DNA from 4 places in the Oribacterium sp. oral taxon 102 genome. Region 4 is predicted to be linked to each of the others. Evidence: predicted binding sites of a transcription regulator. Region 4 holds the regulator's gene; each other region holds the start of a gene.
What was found. The regulator HrcA, encoded in region 4, represses chaperone genes, less so after heat shock. The targets are predictions, from matches to a motif close to TGTTAGCACTCNNNNNNNNNGAGTGCTAACA.

Region 1: HW273_RS05705 (co-chaperone GroES) is a predicted target of HrcA. The motif match lies at 1,387-1,417, and genes of this name have one in related genera.
Region 2: HW273_RS01585 (Hsp20/alpha crystallin family protein) is a predicted target of HrcA. The motif match lies at 1,470-1,500, and genes of this name have one in related genera.
Region 3: clpB (ATP-dependent chaperone ClpB) is a predicted target of HrcA. The motif match lies at 1,868-1,898, and genes of this name have one in related genera.

The regions. Positions count from the first base shown of each region.
Region 1 covers NZ_JABXYT010000001.1:1,224,703-1,227,835, forward strand. The annotation lists gene HW273_RS05695 (guanylate kinase) at 1-381, opposite strand, end outside; gene HW273_RS05700 (nitroreductase) at 634-1,161, opposite strand; gene HW273_RS05705 (co-chaperone GroES) at 1,504-1,791, shown strand; gene groL (chaperonin GroEL) at 1,812-3,133, shown strand, end outside.
Region 2 covers NZ_JABXYT010000001.1:361,677-364,809, forward strand. The annotation lists gene HW273_RS01580 (C69 family dipeptidase) at 1-1,385, shown strand, start outside; gene HW273_RS01585 (Hsp20/alpha crystallin family protein) at 1,604-2,041, shown strand; one part of gene HW273_RS01590 (IS3 family transposase) at 2,158-2,725, shown strand; one part of gene HW273_RS01590 (IS3 family transposase) at 2,725-3,133, shown strand, end outside.
Region 3 covers NZ_JABXYT010000001.1:146,361-149,493, reverse strand. The annotation lists gene HW273_RS00630 (ABC-ATPase domain-containing protein) at 1-1,645, opposite strand, end outside; gene clpB (ATP-dependent chaperone ClpB) at 1,997-3,133, shown strand, end outside.
Region 4 covers NZ_JABXYT010000001.1:565,718-568,850, reverse strand. The annotation lists gene dnaK (molecular chaperone DnaK) at 1-653, opposite strand, end outside; gene grpE (nucleotide exchange factor GrpE) at 698-1,339, opposite strand; gene hrcA (heat-inducible transcriptional repressor HrcA) at 1,368-2,396, opposite strand; gene HW273_RS02605 (3D domain-containing protein) at 2,584-3,099, opposite strand.

The DNA.
Region 1 (3,133 bases), 660 kb from region 4:
GCAGTCCGGGATACGGGAGCGGACGCGCATTGCATCCTCCACATCCTCGAGCAGCAGGACATTGTGCCCGGCGGCTCTGGCATCCAGAATCGGCTTGATCGGCGTATCGTAGCCGTTCCGCTTATAGTAATGATAGTCAATCAGCTGATGTGTGCGGATCATCTGGTCGAATTCCTTGTGAGAAATGAAGAAATGCTCCCGTCCATCCACTTCATTTTCACGGGGCTCCCGGGTGGTGACGGTAGTACACTGCGTTGCATTGGGATGCTGCGCCAGATATTGCCGGAGTACGGTTCTCCGCCCTACCGCGTCCGGCCCTGCGAGGATAACCAACTGACCATATTCTGCGACCTTCTTGAAATACTCCTTCTCGTGATTCATAAACCGCCTCCTGAAAAATGATGAACAGCCGCTTTAAAAACCCGTTTGCATCAGGTATGTTGATTACTTAAAGGATACACGAAAAGGAAATAAATTTCAATTGTCAATACTTTGCAAAATGAGTTTCTTCTTAAAAAAAAGGGGGGATCTCGGCGCATCCGCATGGGAACGGACGGGACGATCCGGAGCTGATCGCTCCGACTGTGCCGCAGGGAGGAGCAGCTCCTATGCGAAGAGTGTGCCGGAGAGACATCAGTCCGCCCAGAATACTCTGCCCTCTCTTCGTGCTGCTGCTTCCGGCAGCGCGCAGTCCATATATCCGACAGCACAGTGACCGATGCCTTCCCATTCTCCCTCGACGCCGAGCTCCCTCAGCCACTGCTGATATTCCGGAAGCTCGAAGGTTTCCCGCGCTCTGTGGATCCAGATGCTGCCGAGATGAAGCGAATGCGCCGCGAGCAGCATATTTCCCATGACGAGGCTTCCGTCATACACTCGGTTTGCCCAGCTCTTATCGGCGAGAACAATCAATATGACCGGCGCGCCGAAGAAGGGGTCGAAATCCTCCTGCCAGCCGCCGATCCTGCAGTTTGTGCGGGACAGCCTGTTCCGCATCGCCCTGTCTGTGACGGCGACGGTGATCGTCGACTGCTTTCCCTTGGCGCTTGGTGCATACAGTCCGGCTTCTATGATCTGCTCCAGCGTTTCTCTGGGCGGCATATCGGGCTTGAATCTGCGGATGCTGCGCCGTTCCTCCATTGCTCTGATGATCTCATTCATGGCGGATTCCTCCTTATCCGAAACCTTGTCCTCAATAATCTGAGATATATTGTAGCATTGGTAGAATCGTACAACAAGCGCGGGCGCACATTCTCGGGCTTGTATTTTTACTTACATAAATCTTTATGCCTGATATTCCCCTTGAGAGCAAGCTTTTCATTATCGTATCAGTCATAAAATTCTGCCTGCCTGAACTGTTGCGAATTGTCACTTATTTCCTAAAAAAATTAGCACTCTAGTATTGACTCTGCTAACAGAAGGGGATATAATACAGAAAGTTCCAAGAGGGACGGAGATTTGGAGTATAAGCTCAGATATAAAAGCAGACATAGGAGGTTCAGAATGAAGTTAATTCCGCTGTTTGACAGAGTCGTTCTCGAGAAGGAGAAGATGGAGGAGACCACCGCGAGTGGGATCGTGCTTCCGGGGCAGGATGATAAGGAGAAGCCGGGCCAGGCGGTGGTGGTCGCGGTAGGCCCGGGCGGCGTGATCGACGGCAAGGAGGTAAAGATGCAGGTTTCCGTCGGGCAGCATGTGATCTTTTCCAAGTATGCCGGTTCCGAAGTCGAAATTGACGGAAAGAAGTATACCGTTGTGAAGCAGAATGATATTCTGGCGATTGTAGAGTAAGAGGAGTGGAGGATAGAAAAATGGCTAAGGAAATCAAGTATGGCGTAGAAGCGAGAAAGGCTCTGCAGGCTGGTGTAGACGCTGTGGCGGATACCGTGAAGGTTACGCTCGGGCCGAAGGGCAGAAATGTCGTTCTGGACAAGAGCTACGGTGCGCCGCTCATTACCAATGACGGCGTTTCGATCGCGAAGGAGATCGATCTGAAGGATCCGTATGAGAATATGGGTGCGCAGCTGGTACGGGAGGTCGCTTCCAAGACCAATGACGTGGCAGGAGACGGTACGACGACCGCTACGGTGCTCGCACAGGCGATCGTGACCGAGGGAATGAAGAACCTGGAGGCGGGTGCAAACCCGATCGTTCTCCGGAAGGGTATCCGCAAGGCTGTGGATGCGGCGGTAGAGTCCATCAAGGCGCAGTCCTCCAAGGTTAAGGGCAAGGAGCAGATCGCGAAGGTTGCCGGCATCTCCGCAGGAGACGAGGCAGTCGGTGAGATGGTAGCGGACGCGATGGAGAAGGTTTCCAAGGACGGCGTTATCACCGTAGAGGAGTCCAAGACCATGCATACCGAGCTCGACCTCGTAGAGGGAATGGAGTTCGACCGCGGCTATGTCAGCGCATATATGTGTACCGACATGGAGAAGATGGAGGCTGCGCTGGATGATCCGTTCATTCTGATCACGGATAAGAAGATCTCCAATATTCAGGACATCCTTCCGGTGCTGGAGCAGGTTGTCAAGACCGGCGCAAAGCTGCTGATCGTCGCAGAGGACATCGAGGGCGAGGCGCTCACGACGCTGATCGTGAATAAGCTCCGCGGTACCTTCAATGTAGTCGCTGTCAAGGCGCCTGGCTACGGTGACAGAAGGAAGGAAATGCTGAAGGATCTTGCGATCCTGACCGGCGGACAGGTGATCTCCGAGGAGCTCGGACTCGATCTCAAGGACGCTACGGTTGATATGTGCGGACGCGCGAAGTCTGTCAAGGTTACGAAGGAGAAGACTACGGTCGTAGAGGGACTGGGCGACAAGCAGGATATCGCGAACCGTGTGGCGCAGATTCGTGCACAGATCGAGACCACGACCTCTGACTTCGACAGAGAGAAGCTGCAGGAGAGACTGGCAAAGCTCGCGGGCGGTGTAGCAGTGATTCGTGTCGGCGCGGCTACCGAGACCGAGATGAAGGAAGCGAAGCTCCGTATGGAGGATGCGCTTAATGCGACCCGTGCCGCAGTAGAGGAGGGTGTTATCAGCGGCGGCGGTTCCGCATACATCCACGCGCAGGCAGCGGTGCAGAAGGTTGTGGACGCGCTGGATGGAGACGAGAAGACCGGTGCGAAGAT
Region 2 (3,133 bases), 200 kb from region 4:
AATTTATCGTGGTCTCTCCGTCGGAGCAGCCCGGCAAGTACAGATCCGTGCTTTCGCATGTGGAGATCGAGCTGCCGGAGCACCCGATGCGCTATACTGCCATGCCGAATGCGACGGAAAAGGAGGGGATCTGGGCTGCGGCAGGCGTGAATGAGGTGAATGTTTCCATGACGGCGACAGAGACCATCACCTCGAATGAACGGGTGCTCGGCGCGGATCCGCTGGTTCGCTACCTGCCGGAAAAGGACGGACAGGAGGAGCAGGCGGGCGGCATCGGAGAGGAGGATATCGTCAGCATTACCCTGCCCTATATCCGGAGCGCGCGGGAGGGCGTAGAGCGGCTCGGAATGCTGCTGGAGAAGTACGGCACTTATGAGATGAACGGCATCGCCTTTCAGGATATGGAGGAGGTCTGGTGGCTGGAGACGATCGGCGGGCATCATTGGATCGCGAAGCGTGTGCCGGACGACGCCTATGTGATCATGCCGAATCAGCTCGGTATCGACAGCTTCGACCTCGCGGATGCGCTGGGAGAGAAAAAGGCGCATATGTGCTCGGCGGATCTCCCGCGCTTTATTGAAGAGAATCATCTCTCGCTTTCCTTCGACGGGACATTAAACCCGCGGGAGGCCTTCGGAAGCCATTCCGATGCGGATCATATCTACAATACGCCGCGCGCCTGGTTCATTGCGAGATATCTGAATCCGCACAGCTTTCGCTGGGATGGGGAGAATGCCGATTTCCGCCCGGAATCGGACGATATTCCGTGGAGCTTCGTGCCGGAGCGGAAGCTCACGGTAGAGGATGTGAAGTATGTATTGTCCGCGCATTTTCAGGGCACGCCATATGATCCCTACGCCAAATATGGAGATCCGGCGAAGCGCGGCTGCTTCCGCCCGATCGGCATTAACCGAAACAATTTCCTGAGTCTGGTGCAGCTCCGCCCGTCTCTGCTCCCGGAGCTTTGCGCGATCGAATGGGTCGCGTTCGGTTCCAATGTGTTCAATGCCTTTGTGCCATTCTATGCCAATGTGAACAGGACGCCGGACTATATGGCGAACACGGGGGAGAGGGTCACGACAGAGAACTTCTATTGGGCGAACCGTCTGCTCGGCGCATTGGCGGACGCACAGTTCAGCCTCTGCAAATCGCATATCGAGCGCTATCAGGCGGCGGTGCCCATAGAGGGCTACCGCATTCTTCATGAATATGACGAGAGAATCGGCGCCGGAGACGTCCGCGGCGGGGATGCGGTGAAGCTGCTTGAGGAAGCCAATGAGCGGATCGCCGTCATGGTTCAGGAGAAAACGGACGATACGCTGGATAAGGTACTCTATGAGGCGAGCTGCCAGATGAAGAACGGCTTCTCCCGCTCCGACGCATAAAACGTATAGATCCGTCAGCCGCTCCGCAGCTTCTGCAGGGAGAGAATGCAGGCGGCTGATGGAGACACAAAAAGTTCACAATTCTATTAGCACTCGTCTATTGACAGTGCTAGCAGCCTGTGCTATAACAGACAGCGTAAGGAAAAGAAAAGGATTTCTCTTACAGAAGCAGTACAGCAGTAATCGTACAACAATAAGATAAAGGAGGTTTTCATATGATGTACATGCCTAGCATTTTTGGAGAGAGCTTATTCGATGATTTCTTTCGCGATCTGGACGGCAGCTTCGCGGCGAAGCCGTTGTATGGGAAGCGGGCGAAGAACCTGATGAAGACCGACATTCGCGAGACAGAACAGGGCTACGAGCTCATGATAGATCTGCCCGGATATAAAAAGGAGGATCTGAAGCTCGAGCTGAAGGACGGCTATCTCAGCATCTCTGCCGAGAAGCATACAGAGTCTGAGAAGAAGGACGAGAATGGAAAGATGATCCGTCAGGAACGGTATTCCGGTTCCGTACAGAGAGGCTTCTTTGTGGGAGACGGTGTCCGGGAGGAGGACATCAGGGCGAAGTTTGAGGACGGCGTTCTGAAGCTGGATATCCCGAAGAAGGAGGTCAAGGCGCTTCCGGAGCACAGATACATTGAGATCGGCTGAGTCAGCCAAAGTTGAACAAACATAATCAGTCTATTTGAGCATAAGAAAAGGGGCTGTGAAGTGTACCGACCCCCAATTGTTAGACGATAATCTAACGATTGGAGGTCGGTATTTTTATGGCTAAATATAGCTATGAATTTAAGAAACAGATTGTTCTAGAATACTTGAAAGGCGATGGTTCATATCTCTGTCTATCGAATAAGCACGGTATATCCAACCAGGCTCAATTACAAAAATGGGTAGCTGCCTATAAAAAGTTTGGTGATGATGGTTTAAAAAGATCACGCAATCAAAAGATTTACTCTTTCGAAGAGAAGTTTTCTATAGTAGAGTCTTATTTAACAAGTGAACTCTCATATCAGGAGCTGGCTCTACAAGTTGGGATTAATAATCCTGCGTTGGTTAATCGATGGGTCAATGAGTTTAAAGCTGCCGGGCCTGATGCTTTGAGAACGCACAAGAAAGGCCGAAAGAAAACATTGAGTAAATCAAAAGACAGTAAGCGAGCTCAGGAAATCCAGGAAGCTAAGGTTGATACCAGTGCAGAGCACGTCCGGGAACTAGAGGATGAACTTCTTAAGCTCCGTATTGAGAATGCTTTTTTAAAAGAACTGAGGAGGCTGCGTTTAGTGGACAAAGCAAAAATGAGAGATGCGCACGGATCATCTTCAGTCTCCGAAGACAGTTCAAACTGAAAGACCTTCTCTCATACACCGAGATGCCAAAGGCAACCTACATGTATTGGCAGAAACGATTTGATTGTGAAAATCCAGATCAGGAGCTTGAAAATAAGATACTGGAGATTCGTGAGCAGAATAAGGACTATGGCTATCGAAGAATGACCGGTGAACTTAAGAACCAAGGTTATACTGTTAACAAGAAAAAAGTTCAGCGCATCGTGCAGAAACTAAACTTACAGGTCACATCCTTCAGACATAAAAGTCGTAAATACAGTTCGTACAAGGGTAAGGTTGGAACTGTTGCACCTAACAGAATACGTAGACGTTTTAATACTTGCATACCTCATCAGAAGATCACAACAGATACAACAGAGTTTAAGTACTATGAGATAGATGGCAAGGGTCGCATGAC
Region 3 (3,133 bases), 420 kb from region 4:
TCTCGATCTGGGAATAGAGCTTATCTGCGGCACGGGAGAGACCCAGCCTGTCATCCAGAATCTTCTTATTGAAATAATCCAGCATCACCGCCAGTGCATTGACCTGCTTCTCATCCACCAGCTGCTCCAGACAGGACACATCGATGCTTTCTCTGTCGTAGGAAATGCTTTCCTTTCCCCTTGCCTTCCAGCGATCCTCTCTTCCTCGAAGGGGAAAGCTTTCCTGCAGCGGGATCCGCTCGGCGACGGCACCGAAGTGCTCCTGCGGGGCTTCTCTTTTTTCCCCGCTTTCTGCTGCAATGGCGAGGGCTTCTTCTGTCACATCTCTCGGCATATATTCGTCCATCATAATGACCCGGTCTGCCACGGCGAAATAATCTCCGCAGCCGCCGACGATCAGTATGGTGGAGACTCCCAGATCGCGGTATAGAGCTTTTACCTTGTCCACAAAGGGTGTAATGGGCTCCTTGTCCTTTGCGATCAGCTTCTGCATTTTGCAGTCGCGGATCATGAAATTGGTGGCGGAGGTATCTTCGTCGATTAACAAAAGGGAAGCCTTGCTCTCCAGTGCTTCTATGACATTGGCAGCCTGAGAGGTGCTGCCGCTGGCATTTTCCGTGGAGAAGCGCTGCGTATCCCTTTTTCCGGGAAGGTTGTTGATGAAGGGGCTGATGTTTACCCCTTCTACACTTCGCCCGTCCTCCGCCCGGATCTTCACGGCATCCGGACAGGTGATGACAAACTCTCTGCCATCTCCGGAAATATGGTGGTATACTCCTCTTTCCAGCGCATTCAGCAGGGTGGACTTTCCATGATAGCCGCCGCCGACGATCAGGGTGATTCCCTTTTCTATTCCCATCCCTGAAATCTGCTTTCCGCTGGGCAGGGTGAAAGAAAGCTCCAGATTTTTGGGGCTCTGGAAGGGAAGCCCTTCCGGGAGGATGCTGTCGTCGACGCCGCTTTTTCTCGGCAGGACAGAGCCGTTGGCGATGAATGCGACCAGATTCCTTTCCGCCAGAGAATTCTGTATATACTCCTGATCCAGATAGAGCAGTACCTGACGCTTCAACGCCGCCTGGTCTATATTGGCATAGAGACAGGAGCTTTCCACCAGTCTTGGCAGGAGCTTCTGGAAGATCACATTGGCCTCCCTGCCCAATATTCTCCGTCCCGCAGCGGGAAGCCCTGCTTCCAGCCGGATTTCCACCTGATGCTCCTTGATCAGTACCGAGGTTCGCTCCAGAATTTCCTGCCCGCAGCGGTCAATGAAGATCTGATTGCTGTTTCCGGTGGAGGAGGGGCTGTCCTCCCCCCTTTTTCTGCCATAGGCTCTGGCATAGGGATTCTCTTTTTTTTCCTCCTTTTTCGGCAGATTCCGCAGATTCCGCCGGAAGCTTCTGGTCAGAAAGTCCGAAACCGCAATCCGTTTGGATTTGCTGTCTATCAGATCCTGCGGCAGCCCCACGGTTTTATCCTCTAAAACAATCCGGATTTTAGAGGGCGGCGCAAAGGGATCCACCTGCACATGGTCGATACAGAGAATATATTGGGGAAAACGGTAGTCTCCCTGAATTCTTTTATAAGAAGAGTAGCCCTGCTGATCCAGAGAAAGCAGTTCCCGTTCCAGCTCCTGTTCGCTTTTCAAATCACACCTCCTGTCAGGGAATCGCTGCTTTCTTCATGCTTTACGTCCATGGTACGTGCGTCATGAATCAATCAGTGTTTCCATTGGATATCGTTTTTTTGCGTGCTACCTGACAGCGTACTCATAACGGATGCGTATGTCAATGGGGATATGGATTTTGAATGGGAGGAAAGGGAACAAAAAGGAAAAGAGATTAAAGAAGGAAGGGAAAAAATTTGAAAAAATTAGCACTCAACTCTTTACAGTGCTAACAATCATGCTATAATATAATCCATAGGCCGGAAGAAAGAACCGGAGAGAGTAGGGAAGAGCAGAGCGGGTATGCAGCAGAGCCGCTGAAAGGAGTGGGTTATGAACATTAATAAATTTACGCAAAAGGCAGTGGAGGCGATCAATAATAGTCAGAAAATCGCGATGGACTACGGGCATCAGGAGCTAAAGGAGCTGCACCTGCTGTACAGTCTTATGACAATGGAGGGAAGTCTGCTCGCGCAGCTCTTCACGAAGATGGGTGTGGATCCGGAGCGCTTCCGGGGCGCAATGGAGGAGGAGCTTCGAAAGCTCCCGAAGGTCAGCGGAGCGGGGCAGCAGTATTTCTCGCAGGATCTGAATCGCGTCGTGATGCATGCGGAGGATCATGCGAAGGCAATGGGGGACGAGTATGTGTCTGTGGAGCATCTCTTCCTCTCGCTTCTGCAGGAGGCAGACAGCAGCCTGAAGGCACTGTTCAGGGAATATCATATTACGAAGGAGGCGTTCCTGCAGGCGCTTTCCGAGGTACGGGGCGGACAGCGGGTCGTCAGCGACAATCCGGAGGCGACCTATGACGCGCTGAACAAGTATGGCTATGAAATGGTGGAGCGCGCGAAGCAGCAGAAGCTCGATCCGGTGATCGGCAGAGATGAGGAGATCCGCCATGTGATCCGGATTCTTTCTCGGAAGACGAAGAACAATCCCTGTCTGATCGGCGAGCCTGGCGTCGGCAAGACTGCCGTCGTCGAGGGGCTGGCGCAGCGGATCGCTGGCGGAGATGTCCCGGATTCGCTGAAGGACAAGCGGGTCTTCGCGCTTGATATGGGTGCGCTGATTGCCGGGGCGAAGTACCGCGGCGAATTTGAGGAGCGGCTGAAGGCGGTATTGGATGAGGTGAAGAAGTCCGAGGGGCAGATTCTCCTCTTCATCGATGAGATCCACAATATCGTCGGCGCAGGGCGGACGGAGGGCTCGATGGATGCCGGAAATCTGCTGAAGCCGCTGCTGGCAAGGGGAGAGCTGCATTGTATCGGAGCGACGACGCTGGATGAGTACCGGAAGTATATCGAAAAGGATCCGGCGCTGGAGCGGCGGTTCCAGCCGGTGCAGATTTCAGAGCCGAATGTCGAGGATACGATCTCCATTCTCCGTGGGCTGAAGGAAAAATACGAGGTCTATCATGGCGTGAAGATCACAGACGGCGCGCTCGTCGCGGCAGCAACCCTGTCCGATCGC
Region 4 (3,133 bases):
ATCTTTCTGAACTCGGAAACCATCCAGTCGGTGATCCGGTTGTCGTAATCGTCGCCGCCGAGGTGCGTGTCTCCGTTGGTGGACATAACCTCGATGACGCCGTCTCCGATGTCAATGACGGATACGTCGAAGGTGCCGCCGCCCAGATCATAAACCATGATCTTCTGCTCTTTATCCTCATCAAGTCCATACGCCAGCGCCGCCGCCGTCGGCTCGTTGATAATTCTCTTCACATCGAGTCCGGCGATCCTGCCCGCATCCTTCGTCGCCTGCCGCTGCGCGTCATTGAAATACGCAGGAACCGTGATGACAGCCTCTGTCACCTTCTCTCCGAGATATGCCTCGGCATCCGCCTTCAGCTTCTGGAGAATCATCGCGGAGATCTCCTGCGGCGTATAATTCTTGCCGTCGATGGAAACCTTGTAGTCCGTCCCCATGTGTCTCTTGATCGAGGAAATCGTCCTGTCTGCGTTGGTTACCGCCTGCCGCTTCGCCGGCTCTCCGACCAGTCTCTCGCCGCTCTTCGTGAACGCTACGACAGACGGTGTCGTCCGCATCCCCTCTGCGTTGGCAATGACGGTCGGCTTGCCGCCCTCCATAACCGCTACGCAGCTGTTTGTCGTACCTAAGTCAATTCCGATAATCTTTCCCATATTGTCTCCTTTTCCGCCCGCTGTCCGGACTGTACTCTATACCTTTATTTCTTCACCTTCACCATGGAGTGCCGCACCACCGTTCCCCGGAAGGTGTAGCCCTTCTGCAGATCCTGCGTGACTGTATCCTCCTCCGCGTCGCTCTCGGTGTCGGTCATCACCGCGTTGTGCTTCGCCGGATCGAACTTCTGTCCCTCCGCCTCGATCACGGCGACATCCAGATCCGCAAAAAACTTCTGGATCTGCCTGTAGATGCCCTGCACGCCCTTCGCGAAGGCATCCTCTGTCTCCGCCGGCACCGCGGCGAGCGCACGTTCGAAATTGTCCACGACAGGAAGCAGCTTTTCGATGACATCCCGCGCGCCCAGCTCGAACATCTGGGACTTCTCCCTGTCGGAACGCTTCCGGAAGTTGTCGAACTCGGCGTAGAGCCGTGTATACTTATCCGTCATTTCCAGGAGCTCCTGCCGGAGCTTCCGCTCCGCAGGGCTGCCCGCCTCCTCTGCATGCTTCCCGGCATTCTCCTCCGAAGAGCCCTCAGCATCAGAGCTCTCCTCTGCGGCCGCTGCGCTGGCCTCCGTCTCCGCCGGCGCGTCGTTCCCGGCTGTATTGCCTTCCTGCCGTGCATCCGCCCCGCCTGCCCTCATTTCCTCGGTACCCTGCACCTTTTCGTCCTTCTCTTCCACCTTTCGCTCCTTTCTCCCTGTGCTCCCTCTATCGGAAGGCTCCGTCCATCTCATTCATCAGCTTCGAGAGGATCTCGAGCACTCTCTCATAGTCCATCCGCTTCGGCCCGATGACGCCGATCGTGCCCTTCATGCCGTTTCCGAGCCGGTAGCTCGCTGTCACCACCGAGCAATCCGCCATATTCTGTAACGGCGATTCCTTGCCGATATAGACCTGAATCTGCCGCTTCGTCGCCTCCGTATCCTGCTCGACGCCCTGTATCAGCTCGATCAGTTCATCCTTCTGCTCCAATGCGGAGATCAGCTTGGACGCATTGTCCGAATCCGTCAGCTCCGGATACTTGAAGATATTGGTCGCGCCGGAGGTATAGATCTGCAGGTCGCTGCCGTCATAGCGGAGCGTCTCGACGATGCCCCTGAGGATCTCCCGAAGCGTCTCCCGGAACTCGGAGCGGGCGAGGATCTTTCCGCACCGCTCCTCCGTCAGGCTCTCCACGCTCAGCCCGGAAAGCTCGTCATTGAGAAGAAGATTCAGGGAGAGTATCGCGTTCGAATCCGGATGCTCGCTGCCGCCGAGGAGAATCGTCGCCGTCTTTATGATATTGCCCTCCAGCATGATAACCAGAAGGATCCGCAGCCCGTCGACGAGGGAGACCTGAATGAACTTGATCCTGTTCTTCTGCAGACTCGGACCCGTGACCATCGCCGCGTACTCGGTATTCTGTGCGACAGTACGCACCAGCGTCTTCAGCGTATTCTCCAGCTTGTCCACCCGTTCAAACATACTGGACTTGACCTCGTCCAGCTCTTTCCGCTGATGCTCCATCAGCTGGTCTACATAGAAACGGTAGCCCTTGTCGGAGGGAATCCTGCCCGCTGAGGTATGCGGCTGTAAAATAAAGCCCATCTCCTCCAGGTCGCTCATCTCGTTCCGAATCGTAGCGGAGCTCAGGTTCAGTCCGGAATACTTGCTGATCGTCCTGGATCCGACCGGCTCTCCGGTCTCCAGATAGTTCTTAATGATGGTCGTGAGGATCACTACCTTACGACTGTCCATCTCCATCTGCCCGCCCCCTTTCTGAAGAATCCGCCTGAGCCTCTCCTCTTCATTAGCACTCGAAATATATGAGTGCTAACATCTACTGCATATAATACTCGTACAGCGGGAGAGTGTCAAGGTGTTTCTGTTAAAAAAATCCCTGCCCTCTTTAATGGGCAGAGATGGAATAAAAATACGGTGTTTCTCATTGTATCAGGTAAACCTCCGCATTCGTCAGAAAATTCGCGGCCTCCCTGTGGGAATTGAAATAGATATCGATATGCCGGTTCTTCACCGCACCGCCGCAGTCCTCCGCGACATACTCATGTCCATTGATCAGAACATGCGTCCCGTACGGAATGACGCGCGGGTCCACCGCGATGGTTCTGCCCGCCGCCGCGTGTCCGCCTGTCGCGGTGCGGCTGCCGTAGCCCTCCGAGCATTGATAGCAGGAGCAGTAGCCGGTCAGCCGGAATGTGCCGAGCAGCGTCAATGTCCGTCCGTCCGCCATTTTCAGCGTATTCCCATTCTCCTCCACGTTTTCCTCCGGCTCTGCCGATGCCGCACTCTCCGCCGCGTTCTCCTCCGCCGGGCCCTTCGCATCCTGCTCTCCGCTGTGGAACACCACCGCCCGCAGCACGGTCGCTCCCGCATAGACACTGTGCATCGGCTTCCCGAGCACGAAGCTGCACGCCAGCAGCAGACTCAGACATAGACACATCCTATTTCGTTTCTTCCCTGTGAATCTCAAAATT